3 regions of the Lysobacter korlensis genome follow, and region 3 is predicted to be linked to each of the others. Evidence: riboswitches for the same ligand, from Rfam matches in the RefSeq annotation. Region 3 holds a riboswitch; each other region holds the start of a gene.

Region 1 (10,024 bases), on a different contig from region 3:
GCGACCGGAGTGCCGTCGCGTACTCGGTGAGCAGCCCGAGCGGGCTGGCCGGCCAGGCGCCGACGGACCGCATCCATGCGGGCATGCCGTGGCCGACCCCGGCGTCCACGCGGCCTGGGAACAGCTCGGCGAGGGTGGCGAGTTCCATTGCGGCGAATGCGACGTTGCGGCTGGCGGCCGGCAGGATGCCGATCCCGACGCGGATGCGGGCCGTCGCCGCGAGCACGGCGGAGGCCTGGGCGATCCCGCCCCGGAAGCCGAGGTCTTCGACCGTCCAGAGCTCGCTGAAGCCGAGCTCGTCCGCCCGGCGGGCGTACGGGATCACCTCGCGTGCCGGCAGGTCACGGGGGAGCAGCACCCCGACCCGGGCATCCGGCGGAAGGTCGTCAGGGCTGGTGGTGTCCACCTTCCGAGGCTATCGGGGTCAGGTCAGCCCCAGTCGCTGGGCGCCGGCTTCCGGGTCGATGGCAGCGCGACGGCGCGGGCCCACTCGTGCAGCCACTCCGGGGCGGGGTGCGCGTGGATGTCGATCCCGACGAGCTCACCGACCTCCACCATGGGGACGACGCCGCCGCCGCGGCGGAGGAAGCGGCCCTGGATGTGCGCGCGGGCGTAGATCTCACCGTGCACCACGAAGCGCTGCTCCAGGTACACCGCCCGGGCGTCGTAGCCGAGGACGCGGGTCTCGATGCCGAAGCGCTGACCCAGCCGGAGGCTCTTGCGGTAGGCGATGGTCTGGGCGGCGACCACCGGGTAGAGCCGCGCCTGCTGCATCCGGCGCCAGACGCCCGACCGCTTCAGCAGCTCGTACCGCGCCAGGTCGAGCATCGACAGGTACACGCCGTTGTTCACGTGGCGCAGCTCGTCCAGGTCTCCGGGCCACACCCGCCGCCGGACCCGGAGGACGTCGTGCAGGTCCATCTGCTCGCCGCGGGCGAGCGACACCTGCAGCAGGCGGAGAAGGCGGCGTGGTCCCACGGGAAGGACCCTAGGACCCCGATGTGCCGGAACGCGAAACGATTGTGGAGCATCTACAGCGGTGTCCACCGACCCGCGGACATCTCATCCGGCACGGCGCCCAGTCGCGTGAGCAGCTCGCGACTCGGTGATGGGGGCGGGTTCTTCGGCCCGGACTCGGGCGGCTGCCCAGACGCCGCCGACGGCGATGGCGACCGGAAGTGCGAGGACCGCCGAGAAGATCGCCGGTCCACCGGCCAGCGCCGTGAACACGATGCCGGACAGCCCGAGCAGAAGACCCGGCCCGAGGGACTCGGACACCGACATGGACGCCGAGTTGAAGCCGCGCTCCGTCTCGGGCGAGAGCGCGAGGGTCAAGCTGGTCAGCCTCGGATAGGTGAACCCCATGCCCGCTCCGCCGATCGCCCATCCCGCCATGATCGCCGCCGTCGGCCAGTGGAGCGCCGCACCGGCGAAGACGGATCCGACCGAGAGCAGCACCGTGACGGCGCCGATCAGGATCGCCGGGGCGTGGGCGAGACGGGTGTCGAGCCGGGCCTGAAGGTGGGAGCCGGTCGCCCAGAGGATCGCGGCGACGGTGAGCGACAGGCCGGCGGTGGCGGGAGTCAGCCCGTGCTCCTCGATCAGCATGAACGGCAGGTACGCCTCTGCCCCGAAGTAGGCGGCGGCGATCAGCCCGCGTGCGAGCACCGCGCTCGGCAGCCCGCGCTCCAGCCGCAGCGCCCCGGTGGGCAGCAGCGGACGGACGGCCAAGGCGGTGAGCGCCAGCAGCAGCGCTGCGGCGGCAGACACGAGAGCCGGTCCCCACGGAACGCTCCACCATGCGGGGAGTGAGCCGATCGCCCAGACCGCGCCGGCGATGGCGATCGCCAGGGCCGTGTGGGAGGACCGGCCCTCGCTCCGCCCGCTCTCCGCCGAAGGGAGCCGGCGCGCGGCAGGCCAGACCGCCGCAAGGCCGAGTGGCGGGAGCAGAAGGACGCCGAGGAAGACCCAGCGCCAGTGGAGGTGCTCGGCGACCGCTCCGGCCAGGGCCGGGCCGACGAGGGAGGGGAGCACCCAGGCGGCCGCGTACATGGCGAACACCCGGGGATGGAGTGCCGCCGGGAACGCGCGGGCGACCAGCACGTACAGCGCAACCCCCATGCCGCCGCCGCCGAACCCCTGCAGGCCGCGGCCGGCGATCAGCGTTCCCATGTCCGGCGCCGTCCCGGCGACCGCGAGGCCGATCCCGAACAGCGCGATCGCGACGAGCAGCGGTTTGGCGGGCCCGAACCGGTCGGCCGCGCGGCCGCCGATCACCATTCCGATGATCGCCGCGCCGCCCGGGGCCGCGAACGCCAGGGCGTAGAGGAAGCGGCTGCCGAGATCCGCGGTCACCACCGGCATCACGGTGGTGACGGCGAGGGCCTCGAACGCGCCGACGAAGACGAGACCGGCCGCGCCGAGGGTGGTCAGCCGATGCCGGGCGGACCAGATCCCGGGCGCGGCGCCCGCGGGAACCCGCGGCATCGTGTCGGGCGAGTTCATCGTGCCGTCGCTGCGGCGGCAGAGCGGTGCAGGACGACGGCCGCGCCGGCGCCGTGCGGCAGCGGGCGGTCAGGGGAGGCGGATGCCGTCCGCACCCGGCATTCGGAATCGGTGGTCACTGTGCTCCTCAGATTCTTCCGGAGTGGGCACTCACCCACCCGCAGAGCACGCTAGGACCTCAACCGAAGTTGAGGTCAAGGACCGTCTCGCCGTTCCGCCCCGCATCCTCCGATGTCGTGTCCGTCCAGCGGCGCGGACCGGGACCGGAGCGGCCCAGGGTGTCGCCGGGGTTCTGCAGGGAGCACGTGGTGAGGCTGAGACAGCCGCAGCCGATGCAGCTGTCCAGGTCGTCCCGGAGGTGCTGGAGGTCGGCGATGCGCGCGTCGAGGTCTTCCTTCCAGCGGGCGGAGAGCCTCGCCCAGTCCTCGCGCTTCGGCGTCCGTCCCTCCGGGAGCGAGTCGAGCGCCGCGCGGATGTCCGCAAGCGAGACGCCGACGCGCTGCGACACGCGGATGAACGCCACCCGGCGCAGCGTGTGCCGCGGGTAGCGGCGCTGGTTGCCTGCGGTGCGCTCGCTGTGGATAAGGCCCTGACGCTCATAGAAGTGCAGGGCCGAGACGGACACGCCGCTGCGCGCCGCGACCTCGCCGACGGTCAGGGTCTTCGTCGTGTCCACGAACGGCTGGGCCATGCTCGTCCTCCTTTGCGGAACACGGTAGCCCCGAACCGGTGCGGAGAGAACCGCTCAGCGCGGGTCCGCCGCGCCCGGCTGATCGCTCAGGCTCTCGACGTACGCGCGGGTCACGGCCATGTCCTCGTCCCCGAATCCGCGTGCCGTGAGATCGCGGAACGCCTCGAGCAGGCACGCGAGCTGGCGTGCCTCCACACCGGTGCGGGTCGCCTCCTCCGTGGCGAAGGAGAGGTCCTTGACCAGGTATCTGGCCGCACCCGTGGGGCGATAGTCGCGGGCGACGATGCGGGATCCCCGCGTCTCGAGCACCCGGCTGCCGGCGTACCCCCCTCCGAGCGCGGTGAAGAGGGCCTGCACGTCGAGGCCGCTGCGGTCTGCGAGCACCGCCGCCTCGCCGAGTGCGTGCACCGTCGCCGAGACGATGAGCTGGTTGCAGAACTTGGCGACCTCGCCGGAGCCGAGCGGACCGAGGTGGTGCACTCGTCCGAAGGTCTCCAGCACCGGGCGCGCCCGCTCAACGGCGTCGGCCGGACCGCCGACGAAGAGGGAGAGGTTGCCCGCGATGGCACCCTCCTCGCCGCCGCTCACGGGGCTGTCGATCACGCGCAGCATCCCGTCGGTGAGCCGCGACACCCGCTCATCCAGCTCACGGACCCCAGTGGCGGATGACGTGGAGGAGAGGACCATCAGGGTCGGGCGGGAGATGCCGGCCAGGATTCCGGTGTCGCCGGGAAGCATCTGTTCGAGATCGGGCAGGTCGGGAAGCATGACGACGAGCACGTCGGACGCCTCGGCGAGCGTGCGCGGCGTGCCGGCCCACGTCGCGCCCCGCTCGAGGAGCGCTGCCACACGGTCGGGGGTGCGGTGGGTGACGTGGACGTCGAAGCCGGCCCGCAGTGCGTTGGCAGCCATCGGCGTGCCCATGATCCCGAGCCCGACGAATCCGACGGCGAGATCAGGGTTCCGCCGGGTCTGTCGCGCCATACCGTGCACCTTAGCGAACCACTACGTTCCCGGCGCACCCTGACATGGACGCCCCGGGAGGCGGTACAGTGCCTAGGCACACACCTCTGATTCGGCAAAACCGGTGCGAGCCGGTGACGCAAAGCCACGGGGCCCCCAGGGTCAGCCGGGTTGCCGGGAGCCTCGCAGGCAACCGCCGCACCTCTCCTGGAGCCCGAATTGCACGAGCCGAATCATTCCGCCCCCGAGACCGAGCGGCGCCCCCGCAAGTGCCCGAGCTGCGGAACACGTCTGGAACAGACCGGGGCCGGCGGCGACGAGCTCCTGGAGTGCTCGAACTGCGGTCTGGTGATGTTCGAGCAGCGGAGGGCCGAGTAGGCCGGCCGCGAGCCCTTCTCGGATGTGCTTGAATTCGTGCCGAAGGGGCAAACCCTGTGCGAACAGGGGACGCAAAGCCACGGGACCCACGCGGTTCGCCGGGTTGCCGATTTCCCGTTTCGCTATCGTCACCCGGAGTTCGGCTTGGGACTGTTCAGCTACGGCGTCGCGCCGGTCATCACCATCGAAGATCGTCTGCTCAAGCACCTTCAGGCAGTGATCGTCGCGAAGCTGCGTCGCCGGGAGAATTTCGCCTTCAACTGGGATCAGGAGCCAGGAGTGGGCACGGACGTGACGCACGAGAACGGCTCCCACGGTTCGGTCTGGATCTCCGAGAGCTCCTCGCTGTACTTCCAGTACGACGGCTCGCCGTCGATGGCCCTCAACCGGGCCTGGCTCGAGGACCTCATGCAGGCGGCCAATACGAGCACCGGGCTGCGGGCGGTTCCCGAGCCGGCCGCCCGCGGCGTCTGAGCCGGCGGAGTCCGGAGCCAGGGGCGCTCGCCCTTCCGGACGACCTCGATGACGTCGTGGCTATTCCCGCCCCGTGGCCCGACCGGCACACTGGAGCGGTGAGCAATGGCCGTCTGATGCTGCTGGACACCGCCGCGCTGTACTTCCGCGCCTTCTTCGGGTACCCCGACACGCTGAAGGCGCCGGACGGCACCCCCGTCAACGCGGCGCGGGGGCTGCTGGACATGATCGCGCGGCTCGTCACCGACTACGGACCGACGGACCTCGTCGCGTGCTGGGACGACGACTGGCGCCCGCAGTGGCGGGTCGACCTCATCCCGAGCTACAAGACGCATCGGGTCGCCGAGGTGATCGAGGCCGGCCCGGATGTCGAGGTGGTGCCGGATCCGCTCAGCATCCAGGTGCCGATCATCGTCGCGACGCTCACCGCGCTCGGGATCCCGATCGTCGGCAAGGCCGAGTACGAGGCGGACGACATCATCGGCACGCTCGCCGCGACCGCGGACGGGCCGGTCGACGTCGTCACCGGCGACCGGGACCTGTTCCAGGTGATCGATGACGAGCGGGACGTCCGGGTGATCTACACCGCCGGCGGGATGAGCAGACTGCAGATCGTGACGGACGGGGTGCTGCGCGAGAAGTACGGCGTCCGCGCAGCGCAGTACGCCGACTTCGCCGCCCTCCGCGGCGACACGTCGGACGGCCTGCCCGGGGTGCCGGGCGTGGGTGAGAAGACCGCAGCCTCACTGCTGGCACAGTTCGGCGACCTCGAGGGCATCGTCGCGGCCGCCGCGGAAGGTGCGCGCTCGCCGCTGTCGGTGAGTGCGAAGTCGAAGATCCGCGCCGCCGCGGAGTATCTCGCCGTCGCGCCCACCGTGGTGCGCGTCGCGTGCGACCTCGACCTCCCCGTCGTCGATTCCCGGATCGGCATCCCGGAGGGCGGCCGCGATGAGATCGAGCAGCTGCGGTCACGGTGGGGGCTGGGGGAGTCCGTGTCACGGGTCGTCGCAGCGCTCGAGGCCGCGACCGTGGCCCGCTGAGATCCGGAGCACCCGGACTCATGGGCAAGCTGATCTACACCGGACTCATCTCGCTCGATGGCTGCCTCGTGGACCCCGAGGGGAACTTCGACTGGGCGGCCCCGGACCCCGAGGTGCACGCCGCGGTCAACGAGCAGGAGCGTCCCGTCGGCACGTACCTCTACGGGCGGCGGATGTACGAGGTGATGCGGTATTGGGAGACCGAGCCGGGCGCCGCCGACGCGTCGCCGGCCGAGCTCGAGTACGCCGACCTGTGGCGGAAGGCCGACAAGGTCGTCTTCTCCAGCACGCTCGACCAGGTGACCACGGCACGGACGCGGGTCGAGCGTCGGTTCGACGTCGACCACGTGCGCGAGCTCAAGCGGTCGTCGGAGCCGGATCTCTCGATCGGCGGGGCCGGGCTCGCGGCATCCGCGCTGCGCTGCGGGCTGGTCGACGAACTCGCCATGTACGTGAGCCCCGTCGTGGTCGGCGGCGGAACCAGGTTCCTTCCGGATGGTGTGCGGCTCGACCTGGAGCTTCTGCAGGAGCGTCGGTTCACGGGCGGGGTGGTGCTCCTGCGCTACGCCGTCCAGCCGCCGCGGTCTGCATAGCGGCGATCACTCGGCGCCGCCCGTTCCTCTCCTCGGTTATATCAACTAAGTTGACTTGCGCGCGCGCCGCCCGGCGACGCGCACGGAGATCAGCATCGAAGGAGACGAAATGGCAACGGAGCCGAAGCCGCTCACCGCACACAGCACGATCGGGACATGGCTCGACCACCCGCAGGGCGGCCCGTTGATCCGCGGCCTGCTCGCGCAGAGCGGGTTCGACGAGAACGTGCTCGGGCCGGTGAAGGGCCTGCCGCTGCAGCAGCTGGTGACGATGAGCCAGGGGCAGCTGCCCCAGTCGGTCGTCGACGACCTGGTGCTGCAGGCCAACGGGGGAGTGGCGCCCACCGAGGATGCCGGCGCGAGCGGCGAGTGGCAGGAGCGGGTCACCCCCGGCCGCTTCGAGGGCCGGACGGTCATCGTGACCGGCGCGGCTTCGGGCATCGGCCGGGCGACCGCATCCCGCATCGCCCGAGAGGGCGGCCGCGTGATCGCGGTCGACATCTCGAAGGAGCGCCTCGACGAGTTCGCCGCCGCGGGGGACGGGGATGTGGTGGCGGTGGCCGGGGACATCACAAAGCAGGAGGACATCGACCGGATCGTCGCCGAGGCCGGCTCGCAGATCGACGCCCTCGCCAACGTGGCCGGCATCAACGACGACTTCTCGCCGGCGCACGAGACATCGGACGCGATCTGGGACCGGGTCATCGCCATCAACCTGACCGGCGGGTTCAAGCTCACCCGTGCCGTGCTTCCCGCGATGATCGAGGCCGGCCGAGGCGCGATCGTGAACGTCTCGTCGGAGGCGGGACTCCGCGGCAACGCGTCCGGCAACGCCTACACCGTGTCGAAGCACGGGGTCATCGGACTCACCCGCAGCGCCGCGTTCATGTACGGGCCGCACGGCATCCGCGTGAACGCGGTCGCGCCCGGCGGAGTCGCGACCGGCATCCCGATGCCGTCGGTCAATGAGAGCGGGATGGCGCGGCTGAGCCCCTTCCACTCGTCCATCCCGACCGTGGCGACGGCGGAGCAGCTGGCGGCGTCGATCACCTTCCTGCTGAGCGACGACGGCGTGAACATCAACGGTGCAGTGCTGACCTCGGACGGCGGCTGGTCGGTCCAGTAGTTCAGTCACGGGGCGTGAGGATGTCCTGCAGCAGCCGGCCGTAGCGGTCGGCGATGTCGGCGTGGTCGGTGGCGAGCAGCTGCTCGTCGCCGACCACCCACAGCGCGTATAGCAGCCCGCCGACGAGCGCGGCGGCGAGGCGGGCCCGAAGGTCGGCGTCGGGTCCGCTCAGCCGGTTCCGCAATGGCGCGACGAAGGTCTCGTTGTGCACGGTGGTCAGCCGCTGCGCGATCTCGCTCTCGGCGCTGCCCCGGACGAGCGCGAGGTAGGCGCCGCGGACGTCCTCGTCGGAGTCCAGCAGCACCTCGATGAATCGCCGCCCGAGCGACTCGATCGGCACGTCGAACAGCGGCTCATCGTCGAGAGTGACGTGCATCGTCTCGAGGAACAGCACCTGTTTCGCGCCGAAGTGGCGGATGACCAGCGCCGGGTCCACTTCGGCGAGTGCCGCGATCTCGCGCACCGACGTGCCCGCGTACCCCTGTTGCCGGAAGAGTGTCGACGCGGCCGACCGGATGCTCTCGCGGGTCGCGGAAGCGGTGCGTCGCGCCATACTGCGCATGCTATTGCACCGGTCGCCTACCGCTTCTGCGGGACGGGACTGATCACCAGCTCGTCGATGGTGACGTGCGCCGGGCTGTCCAGGACGAACTGCACGGACCGTGCCACGTCGTCGGGACTCAGCATGCGCCGGCGGGCGTCGCCGTCCGGAACCTCCGGCCGCAGCGAAAGGAAGTCCGTGTCGACTTCGCCCGGGCAGAGGTGGGTGCAGCGGATGCCGGCGGAGGACTCCTGCGCGTTGAGGCTGAGCGCCAGGGTCGACAGGGCCGTCTTGCTGGCCGAGTAGGCGACTCCGGCGTGCGGGGACGCGGTCCATGCGGCGTACGACGAGACGATCACGACCGTGCCGCGGCCCCCGGATCGCATCCCGGGCAGCACCGCATCGATCACCCGCACCGAGCCCATCAGGTTGACCTGCACGATGTCCTCGAACTCGTGCCTCGACTGGTCGCGCCAGTACCGGCGCTTCGCGTTCAGACCTGCTGCCGCGACCAGGTCGGTCACCGGACCGAACGCTTCCGTGAGGCGTGCGTGACCGGAGCGGACCTCATCGTCGGATCGGACATCGAGGGGGAGGGCGATCGCCCGGCCACCCGACTGCTCGACGAGCGAGACGGTCTCGTCGAGCGCGTCCGGCCGACGGCCGCTCACGCCGACCCGGTAGCCGCTCCGGCCGGCCGAGACGGCGACGGCCCGGCCGATCCCGCTTCCGGCGCCGGTCACCCAGAGTGTGCGCTGGTCCTGCCCCGTGACGGTCATCTTCCTCCCCGTGGTCGAGCCAATAGTAGGTTGTTCCCGTGCAGATCGAGTTCCGCGACCAGGTGGTGATGGTGACCGGTGGGGCGCGGGGGATCGGACGCGTGATCGCCGAGCGCTTCCTGCTCGAGGGTGCGACCGTCGTGGTGCTCGACCTTCCGGGAGCGGACCTCGACTCGGTCGGTGAGCGGTTCGCCGGGGGCGACCCGGGTGCGGCGCTCGCGGCCGACATCCGGGACGCGACCGCGGTCCGGCGAGTCGTCGACGACGTGGTCGAGCGCTTCGGGCGGATCGACGTGCTGGTGAACAACGCCGGCGTGAACGAGACCGGCAGCGTCGAGGACATGGACCCGGAGCGGTGGGACCGAACGTTCGACGTCAACGTCGGCGGGATGTTCCGCGTGTGCCAGGCCGTGATCCCGGTTCTGAAGCGGCAGCGCCGGGGGCGCATCCTCAACGCCGCCTCGTTCGCTGCCATCGTGCCGAGCGTGCACAGCGCCGCGTACGCTGCCTCGAAGGCGGCGGTGGTGCAGTTCACCCGGGTGCTGGCGGGTGAGCTGGGGCCGTGGAACATCACCGTGAACTCCTACGCGCCCGGAATGGTGCCGACCGCGATGAACGGGTTCGCCGAGCTGGCGGAGGCGCGCCAGGCGGAGCTCCTCGATCTGCTGTCGCTGCGCAGGTGGGGTGAAGCGGGGGAGATCGCGGACCTGCTCTGCTTCCTCGCGAGCGACCATGCGGCCTACATCACCGGGTCGCTGGTCGACATCAGTGGCGGGAAGCTCGCCACCCAGATCCCGAAGAAGGCGTACGAGGCGGCCGACGAAGCGCAGTAGTCCGCCGCTGTCAGAGCGACGCCACCGCGGCGCGCTCCACGTCGAGGCCGGCGCGGTAGCGGTCGAGGTAGGCCGCGAACCCCTCGACGTCCGCGGGATCG
Region 2 (10,024 bases), on a different contig from region 3:
CGACACGTTCGCCACCCGGGTCGCCGACCCGGTGCTGCAGCAGCTCGAGCAGCCGCATGACATCGGCATCAGCGTCAATGATGCATTCCGTCCGCTGTCCAAATTCTTCGACCGGGTGCAGCGTCCGGAACAGCTGTTCTCGATCGCGCTCGCCGCGATGCGGGTGCTCACCGACCCGGCAGAGACGGGTGCGGTGACCATCGCGCTGCCGGAGGACGTGCAGGCGGAGGCCCTCGACGTGCCGATCGAGTTCTTGCAGCCGCGTGAGTGGCATATCCGGCGTCCGCTCCCCGAGGCCGGTCCGCTGGCCCGGGCGGTCGAGTCGATCCGCGGGGCACGCCGTCCGTTCCTGATCGCCGGCGGCGGTGTGCTGTACTCGGGTGCCGAGAGCGCGCTGCGCGAGTTCGTGGAGGCCACCGGCATCCCGGTGGGCACCACCCAGGCGGGCGGCGGATCGCTGAGCTGGAATCACCCGCAGTACCTCGGCGGGGTCGGCGCCACCGGCACGACCGCCGCGAACCGCCTCGCCGCCGAAGCGGACGTCGTTCTGGGCTTCGGCACCCGCTACAGCGACTTCACCACCGCCAGCCGCACCGTGTTCCACGACCCCGGCGTGCGGTTCGTCAACGTGAACGTCACCGGATTCGACGCCTACAAGCACGGCAGCCGGCTCCCCGTGATCGCCGACGCGCGCGAGACGCTCACGGCGCTGATCGAGGCGCTCGCCGGGCACGCAGTCGACCCGGCATACGCGGAGCGGATCGCTCGGGAGAAGGCCGAGTGGGATGCGGCGGCGGACGCCGCCCTGGCGCCCGATGACGCGCCGCGGCCCGCGCAGGCGCGCATCATCGGAGCGGTGCAGCGGGTCAGCGAGCCGACCGACGTGGTGGTGCAGGCGGCAGGATCCCTCCCCGGCGATCTGCACAAGCTGTGGCGGGTGCGCGACCCGCTCGGCTACCACGTCGAGTACGCGTACTCGACCATGGGCTACGAGATCCCCGGCGGGCTGGGCGTGCGGCGGGCGGCCCCCGACCGGGACGTGATCGTGCTGATCGGCGACGGCTCCTACCTGATGCTGCACACCGAGCTCGTGACGGCGGTCGCCGAACGGCTGAAGATCATCGTGGTCCTGATCCAGAACCACGGCTTCGCCTCGATCGGCCATCTGTCGGAAACCGTCGGATCCGGGCGGTACGGCACCCGGTACCGCTTCCTCGATGAGACGCACGGCTTCGATGCAGGCGACGTGCTGCCGGTCGACCTGGCGGCCAACGCCCGCAGCTACGGAATCGACGTCGTCGAGATCGCGCCCGGCACGGACGCCCTCGACCGGCTCTCCGACGCGGTCGCCGCCGCGAAGGCATCGGAGACCAGCACCCTCATCCACATCGAGAGCGACCCCCTCCAGTACGCGCCGGACGGCGAGGGCTGGTGGGACGTGCCGGTCGCGCAGGTGTCGACCCTCGACAGCACGCAGCGCGCCCGCCGCGAGTACGAGAGGCAGCGCGCCGCGCAGCGGCCGCTGCTCGGCTGATGGGTTTCACGGCCGCAACCGATACCCGGTCCCTGAGCTTGTCGAAGGGCCGCAACCACAGAAGAGAAGTCGATGACAACCACGGCACTGCTCGAGGCCACGCAGACCACCCCCACGGCCCTCTGGAACGACTCCGCCGACCTCGAGGAGCTGCGCGAATCCATCGGCTTCGGCGCGGTCGGCGCGACCTGCAACCCCGTCATCGCGCTCTCCGTGCTGAAACGCCACCCCGACGTGTGGGTGCCGCGGATCCGTGAGCTCGCCGAGGAGTTCCCGACCGGCTCTGAGGCGGAACTCGGCTGGAAGGCGGTCGAGCGGCTCTCCCGTGAGGCGGCCGAGCTCCTGCTGCCGGCATTCGAGCAGCACGGCGGCCGGAACGGGCGGCTGTCCGTGCAGACCGACCCGCGGCTGCACCGAAGCAAGGACGCACTCGTGGCGCAGGCGCTCGCCTTCGACCGGCTGGCGCCGAACATCATCGTGAAGATCCCGGCAACCCGCGTCGGCATCGAGGCGATGGAGGAGGTCACCTACCGCGGTGTCAGCATCAACGCCACGGTGTCGTTCACCGTTCCGCAGGCGATCGCGGTCGCGGGGGCGGTCGAGCGCGGCCTCGCACGGCGCGAGGCGGACGGCCACGACGTCTCAGCCATGGGGGCGGTCTGCACGATCATGGTCGGCCGCCTCGACGACTGGCTGAAGCACACCGTCGAGCGCGATCGCATCCTCGTCGACCCGGGCGCGCTGGAGTGGGCGGGCGTCGCGGCGTTCAAGAACGCCTACCGCGTCTACCGTGAGCGCGGCTACCGGCTGCGCCTCCTCTCCGCCGCGTTCCGGAACCACATGCACTGGAGCGAGTTCCAGGGCGGCGACGTAGTCGTCTCGCCGCCGTACGAGTGGCAGTTGCGGATCAATGAGAACGACATCCGGCTCGGGTCACGGATCGACGAGCCCGTTCCGGCGGCGCATCTGGCGGCGCTCCAGGAACTGCCCGACTTCCGTCGTGCCTACGACGAGAACGGCATGGCGGTGGAGGATTTCCAGGACTACGGCGCCACTCGGCGCACGCTGCGACAATTCCTCGACGCGACCGCCGATCTCGAAGGGCTGGTGCGGGACGTGGTGGTTCCCGCGCCCTGACGCACGTTCGCGCGTCAGGGCCTGATGTTGTGGTTGCGCCCGAAGAGGTTGTCCGGATCCCACGCGCGCTTCGCCTCCCGCAGGCGGCGGAGCGTTCCGACGGGATACATGCGGTCGACCTCGTATCCCTCGGTCGACACCGTGAAGTTGCCGTATATGCCGAGCGTCTGCACCCGGACCGTGTCCCACACCGCCCGCAGCCGGGCGTACTCGGTGTCCGGCGCATCCGGCGCCAGGAACGCCGCGGAGATCAGCAGCACCTCCGCGGAGCGGTACGGGAACGCCGTCGCGTCCGACGGCACCCGGTTGTAGGCCCCGCGCAGATAGCGGATCATCAGCACCGCAGGTGACGAGTCGGCCGAGGCTTCGACCACCGCCTGGATGAGGTCGTCGGTCAACTCCTCGGCGAGCCCGTTCCCGTCCACCATGGGCGGCAGCTCCGCCGGACCCATGTCGGGGGCGAGCACGTCGGCGTACGACTTCGGAGCGATCTCGCTCGAGGCGACACCGGGGATCCGCAGCAGGGGGGCGATCGCCGCTGCGGCGGCCTCCTCGTCGTCGCCGGCATAGCAGACGACCAGCTGTGGCCCCGCCGGCCCGGGCATGCCCATCGGCGGCATGGCGATGAACGTGACGTTGAGCTCCTCCGGGGCGGACCGCATCACGTCTCGCCACGCGCTCAAGAGGGCGACCTGGTCGACGTCCTCCTCGAAGAGGATGACGCCGGACACGACGCCGGGGAGCCGGTGCGCGAGGAAGTCGAAGCGAGTGACGACGCCGAAGTTGCCGCCGCCTCCCCGGATAGCCCAGAAGAGCTCCGGGTTCTCGTCCTCCGCTGCCCGAACGACCTTCCCTGCCGCGGTCACCACCTCGGCGGACACCAGCTGGTCGAGTGCCAGCCCCCAGAGCCGCACCATCCAGCCCACGCCGCCGCCGAGCGTGAGGCCGCCGACGCCGACGCTCGCGGTGTCGCCCGAGCTGATCGCGAGGCCATGCCTGCCGATGGTCTCGGCGACCTCGCCCCAGGTCGCCCCGCCGCCGACCCGCACGAGGTCGTGGCGCACTTCGATTTCGCGCAGGTCGCGGAGGTCCACGATGAGGCCGCCGGGCACCTGTCCCCAGTGACTGTGCCCGCCGCTGCGGACACCGAGCGGCAGACCCTCGGCCGCGGCGTACCTCACACCATTCGCGACGTCCTCCGCGGTCCGCGCGCGGATCACGACGTCGGGCGCATCCTTGCCGGAATGCCCGGCGCGCATTTCGGGAAAGCCATCGTCCGTCTCGGTGTAGACGGCCCCGCTGATGGTGGTTCGCAAGTTCTCGATCGTCATCGTTCGCCCTTCAACGGTCCACCATCTTGCTCCCGATGGGCAGGCTCGTAAAGAGCCAGTAGTCATGGTTCCCGGTCTCCCGTCCTGCGTCGTGCCGGGCGGACAGCGCCGAGACCCGGCGGGCCGGGGGCTACGATCAAGCGGGTGACCAGCGTGCCGGCGACAGACCCACCGAGCGTCCTCGTCGTGGGGGAGGCGCTCGTCGACATCGTCCGCGCGCCGGACGGCGACCGGGAGTTCCCCGGCGGGAGCCCGCTCAACGTGGCATTCGGACTTGCGCGGCTCGGCATCGCCACGACACTGCAGACCCGGATCGGCCGCGACGCACATGGCGAGCGAGTCCGTGGACACCTCGGCTCGGCCGGCGTCGCGTTGTGGCCGGGATCGGAGGACGCGCCCCGAACGTCGACGGCGGTCGCCCGCATCGGGGCGGACGGCACGGCGAGCTACGAGTTCGACATCCGCTGGGACGTCGAGCCGATCGCGGTCCCGCCGGTGTTCAGCGCAGTGCATGCCGGCTCGATCGCCGCGTTCCTCGAGCCTGGCGCGACAGCTGTGCGCCGCACGCTCGCCGGCGCGGCCGGTTCGGCCCTCGTCACCTTCGACCCGAACATCCGGCCGGCTCTCGTCGGTGCCCGCCAGTCGGCTCTCGCCGCCTTCGAGGAGACGGTGGGACTCGCCGGCGTGGTGAAGCTCAGCGACGAGGACGCCGAATGGCTCTATCCCGGTTCGGACGTCGACGACGTGCTCGCGCGCGTGCTCGACCTGGGGGCGGACCTCGCCGTGTGCACGCTCGGAGCGGCCGGGGCGCGGCTGCGGACGCGGGCGCACGCGGTGAACGTGCCGGCGGTCCGGGTTCCCGTCGCCGACACGATCGGCGCCGGCGACTCGTTCATGTCGTGCCTGCTCGCCGAGCTGCTGCAGCGGGATGATCCGCCTCGCGAACTCGACTCCGCGGCGCTGAGCGCGGTGGGGGCGATGGCCGTGCGAGCGGCGGCGATCACGGTCGGCCGTCCGGGTGCGCAGCCGCCGACCGCTGCCGAGCTCGGGGAGCTGCTCTAGGCGTCAAGCCTTCCGCGGCGCGGTCGCCAGTGCTCAGACGGCGGGCGTGGGACAGTACACCCTGGTGGCGTGCGATTGATCGGCGGTCCGCTCGACGTGGTGATCCACCATCGGCTGCCCGCACATGGGGCACGGCGGGTTCGCCGGGGGCGTGTACGGCCGTTCGGGTCGTCCGGCGCCCAGCTGTGCCGGGCCGAACACCGGGAACAGGGCCCGGTTCAGCCGCATCGACCACGGGTCCCGCTTGCGCTTCGCCACACCGCTCCAACCGTTAGTGCACTAAGAATCAGTGTAGCGGTTAATATGGAGGCATGCCGGACGTCGCCAAGGCCGAAGACCTGCTCGCACTCGAGCGGCAGGTGTGCTTCGCGCTCGCGGCCACCAGTCGCAGTGTGATCGGGCTGTACCGGCCGATTCTCGAGCCCCTCGGGCTCACGCATCCCCAGTACCTCGTGATGCTGGCGCTCTGGGAGCAGAGCCCCAGAACGGTGCGGAGTCTGGCGGAGTCGCTGTATCTGGAGCCGGCGACTCTGACTCCGCTCCTGCGGCGCTTGGAGGGCAGCGGCTACATCACGCGAGCGCGGAATGCGGCGAACGAGCGGGAACTCAAGGTCGAGTTGACGGCGGCCGGCGGCGCGCTGCGTGAGCGCGCCGAGCAGGTCCCCGTCGCAGTCGTCGAGAAGCTGGGCATCCCGGTCGAGGCGCTCGAGGAGCTGCGAGACCGCCTGAACGAGACGCTGGCGGCCACCCGCCGCGCCTCCGCGAGTGCATAGCAGGCGCACCGGTCTTGCCGGAGGGCGGGAATCGGTCGCGTCCGCATGCACGTTTTCCTCAATCTGGCAAGTGCTTGAGCGCTGGCTGAGGACACCGTGGGCACCCGCTGAAATACCGTCACGCGCCGACACGCCGGGGTTATCGTCGGAACAGTCAACGAAACGGCAAACCCGGTGTGAACCGGCGACGCAAAGCCACGGGACCCAGTCGGGTCAGCCGGGCTACCGAAGGGCGAGACCCTTGTTCGCTTTCGTTCAACAGGAGAAGTTCTGGCATCGCCGTACGGCGTCGCAACTCCAATACGGACAACTGATCTGACCAACGCGTGATCGGGCACCCTGCCTCGCATGGATGCGGATCGATCCACCCCGACCGGCACATCCGGTCACCACAGCCTTGCCCGGCGGCAACACCTGGGTGCCGCCGCGCATCTGAAAGGACACAGCAATGAGTACTGCAGATTCGAACGACCGCCCCTCGGGCGGCGCCGTGCCCGTCGACCCGGACGACACGCTCCGCAACCGAGTGGTCGACCGGGAGAAGGAGGAGTTCGGCGGCATCAAGTGGGGCTCCGCGTTCTTCGGCTGGCTCACCGCCACCGGGATGGCAGTGCTGCTGACGGCGCTGCTCGCAGCAGCCGGCGCCGTCGTCGGCCTCACCACAGGCACCGACCCGCAGGAGGCGACCGACGCGGCCGCACAGAACCTGGACGCGGCAAGCATCGTCTCCGCGATCGTGCTGCTCGTGGTCCTCTTCGTCGCCTACTACTGCGGGGGCTACGTCGCCGGACGCATGGCGCGATTCAACGGAGCCAAGCAGGGCCTCGCTGTCTGGCTGTGGGCCCTGATCTTCGCCATCGTGCTGGCCATCCTGGGCGCCGTGCTCGGCAGCCAGTTCAACGTGCTCTCGGGCCTCAACGCGTTCCCGCGGATCCCCGTCAACGAGGGCACCCTCACCGTCGTCGGCATCATCACCGCGATCGTGCTGGCGCTCGTGCCGCTCATCGGAGCGGTCCTCGGCGGCAAGGCCGGAATGCACTACCACCGCAAGGTCGATCGCGCCGGTCTCGGCCGCTGACCTGCGGAGCACACCACCAACCACACAAAAACCCACCGCGGACGAAGTCCGCATCCCCCCCGCACGACGGGGGCAACAGGGAAAGAAGGGAAACACAATGATCAGCAGTGACAACATCGCATCGCTCATCGGCGCCGACGTCCTCGACAAGGACGGCGACAAGATCGGTTCCGTCGGCCAGGTGTACCTCGACGACAACGACGGCCACCCGAGCTGGGCCAGCGTCAAGACGGGCCTCTTCGGCACGAAGGAATCCTTCGTCCCGCTCGAGGACGCGACCTGGGCAGGCGACGAGCTCCGGGTGAACTACGACAAGGACCGCGTGAAGGACGCGCCCCGCGTCGACGCCGACCAGCACCTCGAGCCCTCTGACGAGGACGAGCTGTACCGGTACTACGGCATGACCGCGGGCTCCTACGGCACTGACACCGGTTTCACCCAGGACACCACCGGCACCGACTACACCACGACGGACACCGACCGCGCCTACACCGACACGGACCGGGACCGTCGGGACACGGTCGGACACGACACATCCGGCCCCACCACCGACGACGCCATGACCCGGTCGGAGGAGCAGCTGCACGTCGGCACGGAACGCGTCCAGACCGGCAAGGCCCGGTTGCGCAAGTACGTCGTGACCGAGAACCAGTCGGTAACCGTCCCCGTGCAGCGTGAGGAAGTGCGGATCGAGCGCGAGCCCATCACCGACGCCAACATCGGCGACGCCATGGACGGACCCGCGATCAGCGAGGAGGAGCACGAGGTGGTCCTCTCCGAGGAGCGCCCCGTCATCCAGAAGGAGGCCGTCCCGGTCGAGCGCGTCCGCCTCGACAAGGACGTCGTCACCGAGCAGCAGACCGTGAACGAAGAGGTCCGCAAGGAGGAGATCACCTTCGACGGTGACGACCGCAACAGCGGGCGCTCCAACCTGTAACACCCGCGCCACCCGCGCACCGCGCCGCCGCCGCATCCCGATGCGGCGGCGGCGTTTCCTACCCCGCCCCAAGAAAGAGAGGTTCCCATGAACGATTTCATGGTCGTCCTGCAAGACGGACTCGCGTCGGTGATCGACTTCATCCCGAAGTTCCTGCTGTTCCTCGTCATCCTCATCGTCGGCCTCATCGTGGCGAAGGTGCTCTCGAAGGCCCTCGACAAGCTGCTCGAGCGCGTCGGCTTCGACCGCGCCGTGGAGCGCGGCGGCGTCAAGAAGGCCCTCGAGAAGTCGAAGTTCGACGCCTCCGACATCGTGGCCAAGCTGCTGTACTACACGCTGGTGCTCTTCGTGCTCCAGTTCGCGTTCGGTGTCTTCGGGCCGAACCCCGTCAGCGACCTGCTCGAAGGCATCATCGCCTTCATCCCGCGCATCATCGTCGCCATCATCATCGTGATCCTTGCTTCGGCCATCGCAGCCGGCGCCAAGACGCTGATCCAGGGTGCGCTCGGCGGGCTCTCCTACGGCAAGATCCTCGGCAACATCGCCGCGGTCTTCATCCTGTTCCTCGGCATCACGGCTGCCCTGAACCAGGTCGAGATCGCCACGACGGTCACCACCCCCGTCCTCATCACCGTGCTCGCCACCATCGGCGGCATTCTCGTGGTCGGTGTCGGCGGCGGAATGATCCAGCCGATGCGCGCCCGCTGGGAGGCGTGGCTGCAGAAGGCCGAGGTCGAGCTCCCGGCCGCCAAGGCCTCGGTGCAGAATGCGCCGAGCGTCAAGGAGCAGGCGCAGACCGCGACCGCGAAGATGAAGAGCAGCGGCGCCGCCGGAGGCTCGACCCGGCCGGCCGGCTCGGGGCAGTCCTCGCTGTAGTTCCCGGCCGCGAACGACGAACGCGCCTCCGCTGACCACGTTGCGGGGGCGCGTTCCTCTTTCGCCGGACACCATTCCGCTGATTGAGTAGGACACACCCGCTGGTCGAGCTGTCGCGGGGGCGGCGTGCCGGAACAGCCCGCGGAGCGACCGCTGGCGGCAAGGAGAAACCATGTCATTCCAGGCGTACCTCGACGCGATCGAGGACAAGACCGGCAAGACGCCGAACGAACTGCTGGCCGAGGCCCGTGCGAAGGGGTTCGACGCCCCCGGTGTCAGGGCGGGCCAGATCCTCGAGTGGCTGAAGGACGACTACAGCCTCGGCCGAGGCCACGCGATGGCGATGGTGCACGTCATCACCAAGGGCGACACCATCAGCGAGAAGCACGTCGGCACCGACGGGGTGCATCGCGACGAGTCGACCAGGCTCCGCCTGGACGGGAAGGCCAACCGCTGATGGCCGACGCGTCGCTCACCGCGGATCAGCGGCAGGAGATCCTCAACGCCGAAGTCGCTCGATACGCCGCGGAGGGATGGACCGTGTCCAGCGTCGCCGGGGCGCAGGCCGTGCTGCAGCGGAAGAAGCGGATCGGCTGGTTCTGGAACCTGCTGCTCACCATCGTCACGGCCGGCCTGTGGCTGATCGTCGTGATCATCCGCGTGGTGAACCGGAAGATCGAATCGGTCATGATCACGGTGGACGCGTACGGGCGGCTGAGCCGCCGCTGAGGCGGTGACGACCCGGTCCGCGATCTCGCTCGCCCTGCTCGGCAGCTGATCCGGGGAATCGCTCTGATCAGCCGGCAGGTGCGGGGCCGGACGACCGGCGGATCACCAGCTCCGCCGGTGTGATGTCGAGCGGAGGCTGCTCGGTGCGTTCGATGCGCGCCAGAAGAGTGTTCAGCGATTGGCGCCCGCGGCTCTCGAAGTCGAGGCGAAGGGTCGTCAGGGGTGGGTCGAAATAGGCGGCCTCGGGGATGTCGTCGATGCCGACGACGCTCACATCCTGGGGGACGCGCAGGCCGCGCTCCTTGAGCGCGAGCATTGCCCCGAGCGCCATCTGGTCGTTCGACGCGAGATAGGCCGTTGCGGGGGGCAGCTCGCGCAGCTCCGAGATCGCCTGGTACGCGGACTTCGCGGACCAGTCCCCGAACAGGACGCCGGCTGAGCGAAGCCCCTGGTGCTCCACCGCGGTCTGGTAGGCGAGGAGCCGGTTCCGGCTCGGCGACCAGTTCTCGGGCCCCGCGATGTGCGCGAAGCTCCTGTGACCGAGCCCGGCAAGATGGCCGATCAGCG
Region 3 (10,024 bases):
TGACGCTCCAGACGTCCGCCCGGACGTTCCAGTCGTTCGCCAGCAGCTCCTGCGCCTCGAGCGCCCACGGCACGGCGACGCCGGAGGCGAGCAGCTGCACGCGGGAGCGGTTGTCCCCCTCGCCGGTCGGAGCATCCTTCAGCTTGTAGATGCCCCGCAGCAGCCCGTCGACGTCGAGCTGCTCCGGCTCCGCGGGCTGCACCATCGGCTCGTTGTAGACGGTCAGGTAGTACATGACGTTCGGGTCGGGGTGCGAGCCGCCGTACATGCGCTCGATGCCGTCCCGCATGATGTGGCCGAGCTCGTAGCCGTAGGCCGGGTCGTAGGTCACGACCGCGGGGTTCGTCTGCGCCAGGATCGGGGAGTGGCCGTCCCCGTGCTGGAGGCCCTCGCCGGTGAGCGTGGTGCGCCCTGCGGTGGCGCCGATGATGAACCCGCGGGTCATCTGGTCGCCCGCCGCCCAGAACGCGTCACCGGTGCGCTGGAATCCGAACATCGAGTAGAAGACGTACACGGGCAGCAGCGGCTCGCCGTGCGTCGAGTAGGACGTTCCTGCCGCGGTGAACGCGGCGGTCGCGCCGGCCTCGTTGATGCCGACGTGCAGGATCTGGCCCTGCACGCTCTCCTTGTAGGCCAGCAGCAGCTCGCGGTCGACGCTCGTGTAGTGCTGCCCATGGGGGTTGTAGATCTTCGCACTCGGGAAGTACGCGTCCATGCCGAAGGTGCGCGCCTCATCCGGGATGATCGGCACGATGCGGTGGCCGAAGCCCTTTGCGCGGAGCAGATCCTTCAGCAGGCGCGCGAACGCCATGGTGGTGGCGACCTCCTGCTTGCCGGAGCCCTTCTTCACGATGTCGTAGGTGGTCGGCTCGGGCAGGTCGATCTGCGTGTACTTGGAGCGGCGCTCCGGCACGAAGCCGCCGAGCTCCCGCCGGCGCTCCCGCAGGTACTGGATCGCCTCGTCATCCTCGCCCGGGTGGTAGTAGGGGGGCAGGTAGGGGTTCTCCTCGAGCTGCGCGTCGGAGATGGGGATTCGCATCTCGTCGCGGAACTGCTTCAGGTTGTCGAGGGTGAGCTTCTTCATCTGGTGGGTCGCGTTGCGGCCCTCGAAGGACGGTCCCAAGCCGTAGCCCTTGACCGTCTTCGCCAGGATCACCGTCGGCTGGCCCGTGTGCTCGGTGGCCGCCTTGAACGCCGCGTACACCTTGCGGTAGTCGTGGCCGCCGCGCTTGAGGTTCCAGATCTGCTCGTCGGAGTAGTCCTTCACGAGCTCGAGCGCACGCGGGTCCCTGGCGAAGAAGTTGTCCCGCACGAAGGCTCCGGATTCGGCCTTGTAGGTCTGGTAGTCGCCATCCGGGGTGGCGTTCATCAGGTTCACGAGGGCGCCCTCGGTGTCGCGGGCGAGCAGGTCGTCCCATTCCCGGCCCCAGACGACCTTGATGACGTTCCAGCCCGCGCCGCGGAAGAAGCTCTCCAGCTCCTGGATGATCTTCCCGTTGCCGCGGACGGGGCCGTCGAGGCGCTGCAGGTTGCAGTTGATGACGAAGTTGAGGTTGTCGAGACCGTCGTTCGCGGCCAGCTGCAGCGCGCCGCGGCTCTCGACCTCATCCATCTCGCCGTCGCCGAGGAACGCCCAGACCTGCGATTCGGAGACATCCTTGATGCCCCGGTTGGTGAGGTACTTGTTGGACTGCGCCTGGTAGATGGCATTGATGGGACCGAGCCCCATCGACACCGTCGGGAACTGCCAGAAGTCCGGCATGAGCCGCGGGTGCGGGTAGGAGCTGAGGCCTCCGCCGTCGTGCGAGTGCTCCTGCCGGAAGCCGTCGAGCTTGTCGGTGCCGATGCGCCCCTCGAGGAACGCGCGGGCGTACATGCCGGGGGAGGCGTGGCCCTGGTAGAAGATCTGGTCGCCGCCGGTGGGGGAGTCCTGGCCGCGGAAGAACCAGTTGTGGCCCACCTCATAGAGTGCGGCGGACGAGGCGTAGGTGGAGATGTGACCGCCCACCGCGATGCCGGGGCGCTGCGCCCGGTGCACCGTGATGGCGGCGTTCCAGCGGATCCAGGCGCGGTAGCGGCGCTCGATCTCCTCGTTGCCCGGGAACTGCGGCTCGTTCTCCGGCGCGATGGTGTTGATGTAGTCCGTCGTGGGCACCATCGGCACGCCGAGCTGGAGCTCCTTCGAGCGCTTCAGCAGGCTCAGCATGATCTCGCGAGCGCGACCCCTGCCCTGAGCCTCCACCAGCGCATCGAGCGATTCCTGCCACTCGGCAGTCTCTTCAGGGTCCGGGTCGGCCTTGGTCACCGAGTAGGGGTCCTGATCGTTCACCGTCACCGTCGACCTCTTCCTGGTTGGTTCGATCTCGAGGAATCTCGGGGTGGTCGGGTCGCGATGCACCGCCGATCTTTCGCGCATCCGAGTCTAGTCATCGGCGCAGGACGTCCCTTGAGCACCCGGACGGGCGCCTGCATAGGATGGCGCTTCGCCCCGCCAGGACCGGCGGGGATGCAGGAGGAGCTCAGCATGCACCCGCCGATCGGCACCCGGGCGCCCGACTTCGACTTGTCCAGCCAGTACGGCGAGACGATCCAGCTTTCCGGGTATCGCGGCCGGGCCGTGGCGCTCGTCTTCTTCCCGCTCGCCTTCTCCGGGGCCTGCACCACCGAGCTCCGCGAGCTGCGAGACAACCTCGGCCTCTTCGCGGTGGCCGGAGTGGAGCTCGTCGGGATATCCGTCGACTCGAAGGCCTCGCTTCGCGCCTGGGGCGAGCAGGAGCGCTTCGGGGTCCGCTTGCTCGCGGACTTCTGGCCGCACGGCGCTGTCGCGCGCCGGTACGGCGTGTTCCTCGAGGACCGCGGGTACGCGGCCCGCGGAACCTTCCTGATCGACGGCTCCGGGATCGTCCGCGACAGCTTCGTATTCCCGCCCGGCGAAGGCCGGCCGCTGAGCCGCTACCGGGCCGCGCTGGACGGTCTTCGGTAACCGCCTGGGTGCCGGCTGGGGGACACGCCGGTGCGGTTGCCGTGTTCGCTGACCCGGCGTAGCGTGTGCCTTCTGCTCCCGGAGCCCTGCGGTTCGGACCCGCTGACCGGCCGCTGGAGCCGACCAACCGACAACGGCAAACCCGGTGCGAGCCGGGGACGCAACGCCACGGGACCCACGCGGTTCGCCGGGCTACCGAAGTGAGAGCAAGTTCCTTGACCGACGTACGCGAACGAATCGTCTCCTCTGCGTACCCGCTGTTCGTCAACCGCGGCATCCGGGATGTGAGCGTCGGCGAGATCGAGCGCGTGGCACGTGTCTCGCATGCCGACTTCGAGCGCGAGTTCCCCACCCGCGATGACCTCGCGGCCGAGTGCCTCGAGCGCCGGGAGCGCGAGTGGACATTCGGTGTCGTCGAGGCCGGAGCCCGCGCGCGCGGCACGACGCCGGAGGAGCGCCTGCTCGCGATCTTCGATGTGTTCGACGAATGGTTCCGGCGCGACGACTACGAGGCGTGCACATTCATCAACGTGCTGCTCGAGATGGGCCGCGAGCACCCGCTCGGCCGGGCGAGCGCCGAGTACCTCGTGCACATCCGCCGTATCGTCGGCACGCTGGCGACGGAGGCGGGGCTCCGCGACCCGGACGAGCTGGCACTCTCGTGGCACATCCTGATGAAGGGCTCGATCATCAACGCCGTGGAGGGTGACGCCAAGGCGGCCCTCCGGGCGAAGGAGATGGCCCGGGACCTCATCGCCCGCCACCGGCTCGTGACGGCCCCTCAGCCGGCGTCGCCCCAGCTCGGCGCGATCCGCCGCTGGTGGGACGACCTCACCGCGTCGACACGGGTGCTGGTCGTCGTGAACGGTGTCGTGATCACCGGCATCGGCGCGCTCGGGCTCGTGCTCCCCATGGTGCCCTAGGCGCGGTCGTCACAGCCGTTCCAGGGTCACCGGTCGCCCGAACCGTCGAAGAACCGGTCGAGCACCCGCTGGAAGGTCTCCGCGTCGGTGCCCGCCTCCGCGAACAGCGTCATCGACGACCGGAGCTTCACCGCGTCGACGGGTCCGAAGATCGCGTCGGCGCTCCCGCCATCCGAGCTCGCCACGATCTCGGCGCACTCGAGCAACCGCGGCCCGAGCACTGGATGCGCCAGATATGCGCGCGCCTCGTCGAGCGACGCGATTCCGTACCGCACAGCCATCGAGCTGGATCCGAGGCCGCGCAGCTGCGGGAACACGAACCACATCCAGTGACTCTGCTTGCGACCGCGACGAAGCTCCTGAACCGCGTTCTCGTACACGCCGCCCTGGTCTTGCGCCTCGACGAAGCGGCGCAAGTCGTGCGGATCCGGGATGTCTGCCATGTCGCCTCCAGCGGCACGATAGCGCGCGGAGCCGTCGGTACGATGAAGGTCCGGGCTCTTAGCTCAGTTGGTTAGAGCGCCACGCTTACACCGTGGATGTCGGGGGTTCGAGTCCCTCAGGGCCCACCGGAGGATGCCCGGCCCGGAGTTTGTCGCGAGGAGTGCCGGCGGCGACCCACCGGCTACAAGCGGCTCTTGTGCGCGCTGAACGCCATGACGAGGGCGACGATCCACAGGATCACCGTCCAGCCGCCCAGCAGGTTGATCCAGAAGATCGTCCAGTGGTTCGACTTCCCGCGCAGTGCGGCGACCGCCCAAGGCAGCATGTAGCCCGCGGTGAGAAGCGCCACGACGACGGCAACGAACGCGCTCACGGGGCGATCGCGCTGATCGGTCAGGTAGGTCACGCTTCTAGCGTACGGGGGTGCCCTGGCGACGCTCGCGCAGCGGCGACGAGATCCGCTTCATGCTCGCCGGCCCACTCACTCTCGGCGAGGAACTGGAGTGTTTCGAAGCCGACGATGCGCCGCTCCCGGTCGTCGGACAGCGTCAGGTTCAACGCCCACTCGGCACGCTTCCAGGACGGCGCGCCGAACCCGGTTCCGCGATCACCGCCGTTCCAGCGCCGCCCCCTCCCTCCGCGTCGCGCGACGGCGCGCGGCGAGAAAGGCAGAGCGCGGCCGCGAGGGGGACCACGAGCCAGAGGATGGCGACCGGATCGGTCTGCGACACGAATTCGGGATCCGCCAGGGAGAACGCGAACACCGTCAGCGTGAACACCGCCGCGGTGGTCGCGCCAAGCACGTTCCCGCTCTGCGCCCACCGGTCGGCGGCGACCGGACGGCGGAAGACCAGGAGCGCGAGAACCGCCCCGACCGCCGCGACGACCGGCGCCAGCTCGAGCTCCAACGCTGCCGGAAGCAGGACCAGCGCGTGCACCGCGACGAAGGGCAGCACGAGCAGCCGGATCAGCGCCGGTATCGGAATGGCGGATCCCGGCCTCAGCGTCTTGATCACGAGCAGCGCGGCCACGATCAGGACGCTCGCCGCCAGCACCATCGTCGCCGGAGCGAACCAGCGCTCGAGAAGCGGTGACGAGAGGGAGGGGTCCCACGGTTCCGAGATCGCGAGCGGCAGGAGGTGGACGACCGCCACGAGCGAGACCATGCGCCCCATCGAATGGCGGCAGGCCGGCAGCACGACGAAGACGAGCGCCCCGGCGACGGCAGGGAGCACCACCGGTGTGCCGAGCACCGCGAGAACGCCGTCGATGGTGCCGAAGCCGCCGGGGAAGACGAGGTCGACGAGCACCACGAGTCCTCCCCACACGGATGCGACGCTCACCCCGAGGGAGACGGCGGTGATCAAAACGAGGAAGACGCTGATCCGGCCTCGCGGCCGGACCGGCGCCGCCTCCGAGCGGACGACCACCGCCACCAGGACGCCGGCCACGAGGAGCGCGTGCGGCCACGTCTCCGGCCCCGCCCAGCGCCAGATCATGGCGTCCCCCGCGAAGAATCCGGACAGCCACACGAACCGGACGGCATAGAGCAGTGCAACCACGCCGAGCACGACCCAGGCGACCCGGAGGGAGCCGTCGCGCCGCCCGCGCAGCGTCGTCACGCGATCGGACCGGGACTCCGCCGCCCGGACCAGCCCGTACAGGGCAAGTGCGAGCGTGAGTCCGCTGCCCATCAGGGTGAGGCTCAGCCACAGCAGGTCCCGATCGGTGCTCCCGACGGCCACCGCGTGCGCGGCGGCCAGTATCCACGGCAGCCCCGCGCAGACGCCGGCCGCCATCACCCATGCGGCCTGCCGGGTCTGCTGCCGAGGGGGCAGCACCGCAGCGATGGCGGAGGTGGCGGAGGCCCCGGCCGACACGAGGCAGATCGCGGCGAGGAGGAGGCCGTTACGGTTGCCGGCCATCCAGAGCGCGGGCATCGCGACGGCCAGGACGGGGATCGCCGCGAGGACCAGCCGCGACCCCCGGACCCGGTGCGGTCCTGGGGTCGCGCGAACGAGGGCTGCCGCGAGGGCCAGCGCTGAGAGCGCGCCACAGGCAGAGAATGCGACGATCCGCACCCACTGCGGCGCAACCGAGCCCAGCCCGGCTGCCGAGACGGCGGCCCGCCAGGCTGGGACGATCACGACCAGGGCCAGAGCGAGCGACACCGCGAGCCCGACGATCACGATCACCCGGAGCGGCGGTGCCACGCCGCGCAGTCGGAGCCTCCCCGTGTCCCGCGGACGCACGGGTGCCGTGGGCTCGTCGGCCTCCGGCGACGACGCCGTCGTGCCCTGCTCCGTCGTGCTCACACCGCCGCAACCGTCCCGTGCAGCACCGGCCGATCCGGGCCGAGCGGGCGCGAGCTCGGCGTGGAACCGGGCGTCCCAGCCCAGGTCGGCGCCGACCGCCGCGTGATGGGGTGCTCTTGCATCGTCGCTCCACTCAGGCTGCGAGGAATCGCGTTCCCCTGTCTAGTCGGCGTGGCGTCGACGGGCAAGGGAAGGGCCCGCCCCGCACACAGGGGGTCCACGTTCTGGGGGAGGCGGAACTCTCGACGGCGGCCGACCTCGTGCCGACAGTCCTCGTCATGGACAGGCCATTGCCGCGCCCCTCGCGCACCTTCCGGATGCTGGCCGGCGCGCTGCTCACCGGGGTCCTCGTCACCGGGTTCGCGGTCCCCGCCGCTCCCGCCGCTGCCGCGCCCACCACCATCGTCGCCTTCGGCAGCACCGGCTGGTCCTACTACCGGGGCTCGGCTGAGCCGCCGAAGAGCTGGCGTACCGCGACCGTCCCCTGGAAGCGTGGGAAGGCGCCGCTCGGGTTCGGCACCGGCACCGGTGCCCTCGGCACGAAGCTGCCCAACTCGTTCAAGACGAAGCCGCTGGCGACCTTCTTCCAGCGCACCTTCACCCTGAAGAGCGTGCCGGCCGGCGGCGTCACGCTCACCACGTGGGCCGACGACGGCGTCATCGTCTATGTCAACGGCACCGAGGTGCTTCGGCGCAACCTCCCCGGCGGCCCCATCACCACCAAGAGCTATGCGGTCACGGCGCCGCAGACGGCGAAGGCGAAGGCGTCGCCCGGGAAGGCGACCATCCCCGCGTCCGTCCTCCGCGCCGGCAGGAATGTGATCGCTGCGCAGGTGCAGTCCAACTGGCGGGCCACGCACAACGTCACCTTCGACGCGCGGCTCGTCGCGGCTCCGCTCCCGCCGAAGCCCCCGGTGGTGGAGCAGCCGACCGCACCGCCCGCCGCGCCCGACCCGGCTCCCGTGCCGGCTCCGGATGCTCCGCAGCAGCTCCCGCCCTCCGCCGCAGCGTGGGGTGAGCCGACGTGGCGCGACGAGTTCGACTACGTCGACCCCGGCACCGGCCGGCCCGCGATCGACCCCGCCAAGTGGAACGTGCGCGGCCGCAGCGACCTCGGGCTCCTGTTCGACGCGGCGGTGCCGGACCGGGGCCAGGTCTCCGTCGACGCCGCGGGCATCGCGCACATCCGGGGAGACTGGCTCGACACTCCGACCATCCGGACGGCCGGCGCAGGCCCGACCGAGCTGTGGCACACGACCGGCTATCTGGATCAGCGCTCCCTGAAGTCAGGCGACGTCTCCCGCGGTCAGCGCTGGGGGCGCTGGGAGATCCGGGCGAAGGTGCCGACGGGACCGAAGACGTATGGTGCGCTGGCGGCCTTCTGGCTGCGGAACTCGCAGCTCGGCGAGATCGACATCCTGGAGGCGTGGGGCTACAACGAGCACGCCGCCCCGGGCGGTCAGCGCATCGACACGTCCACGACCACTGTGCACACCAACACGCTGAACGTGAACAACGAGAAGTACATCTGGCACCACGCCGACTCCGGCGCGCCGACGCCGGTCTGGGACGACTTCCACACGTATGCGTTCGAACTTCTGCCCGACTACGCGGCGATCTACGTCGATGACGTGCGGGTGGCGCGCGTGACGCCGCTGACCCACCCGAACCTCTGGAATGAGGCCTACTTCGGCTCTCCGCTGCATATGCGCCTCAACCTGCACGTCGGACCCTCGTCGAAGTACTGGGGTCTGCCGGATCCGGCACACCGCGACTGGACTCAGCCGCTGGACTTCCAGGTGGATCACGTGCGCACCTGGGAGCGCCACGGCTAGCGACGTACGCTGTCTTCGTGGATGTCGGGAAGCCGGATCCTGATGCCGGCGCCGCGATCGATGTGACCGTCCCGCCGAGCGGAACCGGCTGCGTCGAGTGCGAGGCAGCGGGCGGCTGGTGGCTGCACCTTCGCCGCTGCGCCGCCTGCGGGCACATCGGCTGCTGCGAGACGTCGCCGTCCCAGCACGCCCGCGCGCATGCCGCCCAGACGGGACACCCGATCGTCCGCTCCTACGAGCCGGGAGAGAGCTGGTTCTGGGACTACCGGGAGGGCCGGTACGTCTTCGGGCGTGAGCTCGCGCCGCCGCTCAGTCGTCCCCGAAGTCAGCCGTCGCCGGGCCCAGCTGGGCGCGTCCCGCCGGACTGGCGCGACCACCTGCATCCGTTACCGAACGCCGAACGCTAGCCGAACGTTGTCTGAACCGGCTGGCCGCGCGGGTGCATTGTCTGACAGACATAAGGTGTGTCAATCCCCCCTCAGCTGACGTACGGTGGTTCTACTCTCAAAGCAGAGAGAAGGCCGATGATGACCAGCACCGTGCACCCACCTGCGAACCCGCGGCTCGAGGTGGTGGCCCTCAGTGACCACGAGTGGCGCGTGTGCGACCGGGTGCTCGACAAGGCGGATCCCCGCCGCGTGCTCGGCTACATCGAGCGCAGCGGCGAGGGATTCGAAGTGCTGGCGCTGCTCCCGGCGCCGACTCCCTGCGGCAGGTTCGCGGGCTGGAATGCCGCACTCTCCGTCATCAGCGCGCTGGCGCTGCGCGACGGGCTCGTCGCGCCTGGTTTCGCAGGCGGTGCCGCCGGCTGAGCGGGGGACCGCCGCCGGCGCCCGTCAGGAGCGGCGCCAGAGCCGTGCGGTTGCGACCACCGCGACGAGCAGCCCCGCCGCCGTGAGCACGCCTCCCTCGCCGACGAACCACCCCGCGGTACCGGCCGGATCGGTCGCGGGTTCCGCGATCCAGTAGAGGACCGCGTTGAGGGTCGCGTGCATCACGAGCACGGGCCAGATGCTCCGCGTGCGCAACCGGAGCCAGACCATCGGGAAGGCGAGCACGACACACTGCAGCACGAACATCGCGACAGCCCACGGGACCGGGAGGCCGGCCGGGACCGCTCCGTTCACGAACAGCATCATCGGCACGTGGAAGGCGGCCCAGGACAGTCCGACCAGCACCGCCGTGGAGTCGGCACCGCGGCTCTCGCCCAGCCGGGCGGTGAGCAGGGAGCTCCAGCCGAGCTGTTCCGTTAGCGCCAGCAGAAGGTACGGGACGAGGCCGGGGATGAGCCCGAGCAGCAGCACCACCAGGAACGGCATGCCGCTCGAATCCGCGAGCGCCGCCGGCCGGAACCCCGCGAGGCCGGTGAGCCAGGCCGTGCCGTAGGCGAGGCCGAGCCCGAGCACCGGAAGCAGCCACGCGGTGCCGATCGCGCCCCAGCCGACACGGCGGAACCCCCAGTCGGGAGCGCGCCTGCCGACGGCCCAGGCGGCCAGGGTGGCGAGCGCAGGCGCGAGCGCCTGG

Evidence for each region. A riboswitch is a leader RNA that binds a small molecule or an ion and turns the genes downstream of it on or off. The one in region 3 is predicted to bind cyclic di-GMP.
Region 1: another riboswitch for cyclic di-GMP. It lies ahead of ACFFGH_RS33055 (DUF7882 family protein); the one in region 3 lies ahead of ACFFGH_RS09885 (TetR/AcrR family transcriptional regulator).
Region 2: another riboswitch for cyclic di-GMP. It lies ahead of ACFFGH_RS21940 (hypothetical protein); the one in region 3 lies ahead of ACFFGH_RS09885 (TetR/AcrR family transcriptional regulator).

What each region holds. Positions count from the first base shown of each region.
Region 1 is NZ_JBHLTG010000016.1:80,614-90,637, forward strand. Features, by position in the region: gene ACFFGH_RS33030 (LLM class flavin-dependent oxidoreductase) at 1-406, opposite strand, end outside; gene ACFFGH_RS33035 (acyl-CoA thioesterase) at 430-978, opposite strand; gene ACFFGH_RS33040 (MFS transporter) at 1,063-2,505, opposite strand; gene soxR (redox-sensitive transcriptional activator SoxR) at 2,684-3,196, opposite strand; gene ACFFGH_RS33050 (NAD(P)-dependent oxidoreductase) at 3,251-4,180, opposite strand; cyclic di-GMP riboswitch class I at 4,264-4,338, shown strand; cyclic di-GMP riboswitch class I at 4,574-4,648, shown strand; gene ACFFGH_RS33055 (DUF7882 family protein) at 4,682-5,011, shown strand; gene ACFFGH_RS33060 (5'-3' exonuclease) at 5,110-6,051, shown strand; gene ACFFGH_RS33065 (dihydrofolate reductase family protein) at 6,072-6,644, shown strand; gene ACFFGH_RS33070 (SDR family NAD(P)-dependent oxidoreductase) at 6,754-7,770, shown strand; gene ACFFGH_RS33075 (TetR/AcrR family transcriptional regulator) at 7,772-8,323, opposite strand; gene ACFFGH_RS33080 (SDR family oxidoreductase) at 8,350-9,090, opposite strand; gene ACFFGH_RS33085 (SDR family NAD(P)-dependent oxidoreductase) at 9,129-9,923, shown strand; gene ACFFGH_RS33090 (xylulokinase) at 9,934-10,024, opposite strand, start outside.
Region 2 is NZ_JBHLTG010000005.1:511,297-521,320, forward strand. Features, by position in the region: gene iolD (3D-(3,5/4)-trihydroxycyclohexane-1,2-dione acylhydrolase (decyclizing)) at 1-1,534, shown strand, start outside; gene ACFFGH_RS21920 (transaldolase family protein) at 1,607-2,671, shown strand; gene ACFFGH_RS21925 (FAD-binding oxidoreductase) at 2,686-4,002, opposite strand; gene ACFFGH_RS21930 (carbohydrate kinase family protein) at 4,147-5,064, shown strand; gene ACFFGH_RS21935 (MarR family winged helix-turn-helix transcriptional regulator) at 5,376-5,837, shown strand; cyclic di-GMP riboswitch class I at 5,992-6,067, shown strand; gene ACFFGH_RS21940 (hypothetical protein) at 6,286-6,915, shown strand; gene ACFFGH_RS21945 (DUF2382 domain-containing protein) at 7,013-7,852, shown strand; gene ACFFGH_RS21950 (mechanosensitive ion channel family protein) at 7,940-8,728, shown strand; gene ACFFGH_RS21955 (DUF4287 domain-containing protein) at 8,901-9,185, shown strand; gene ACFFGH_RS21960 (hypothetical protein) at 9,185-9,457, shown strand; gene ACFFGH_RS21965 (LacI family DNA-binding transcriptional regulator) at 9,525-10,024, opposite strand, start outside.
Region 3 is NZ_JBHLTG010000002.1:146,227-156,250, reverse strand. Features, by position in the region: gene aceE (pyruvate dehydrogenase (acetyl-transferring), homodimeric type) at 1-2,329, opposite strand, end outside; gene ACFFGH_RS09890 (peroxiredoxin) at 2,525-2,983, shown strand; cyclic di-GMP riboswitch class I at 3,109-3,183, shown strand; gene ACFFGH_RS09885 (TetR/AcrR family transcriptional regulator) at 3,199-3,906, shown strand; gene ACFFGH_RS09880 (DUF1810 domain-containing protein) at 3,933-4,349, opposite strand; tRNA gene ACFFGH_RS09875 (tRNA-Val) at 4,402-4,475, shown strand; gene ACFFGH_RS09870 (superinfection immunity protein) at 4,532-4,756, opposite strand; gene ACFFGH_RS09865 (hypothetical protein) at 4,753-4,908, opposite strand; gene ACFFGH_RS09860 (hypothetical protein) at 4,905-6,665, opposite strand; gene ACFFGH_RS09855 (glycoside hydrolase family 16 protein) at 6,944-8,500, shown strand; gene ACFFGH_RS09850 (UBP-type zinc finger domain-containing protein) at 8,518-8,907, shown strand; gene ACFFGH_RS09845 (hypothetical protein) at 9,028-9,312, shown strand; gene ACFFGH_RS09840 (CPBP family intramembrane glutamic endopeptidase) at 9,337-10,024, opposite strand, start outside.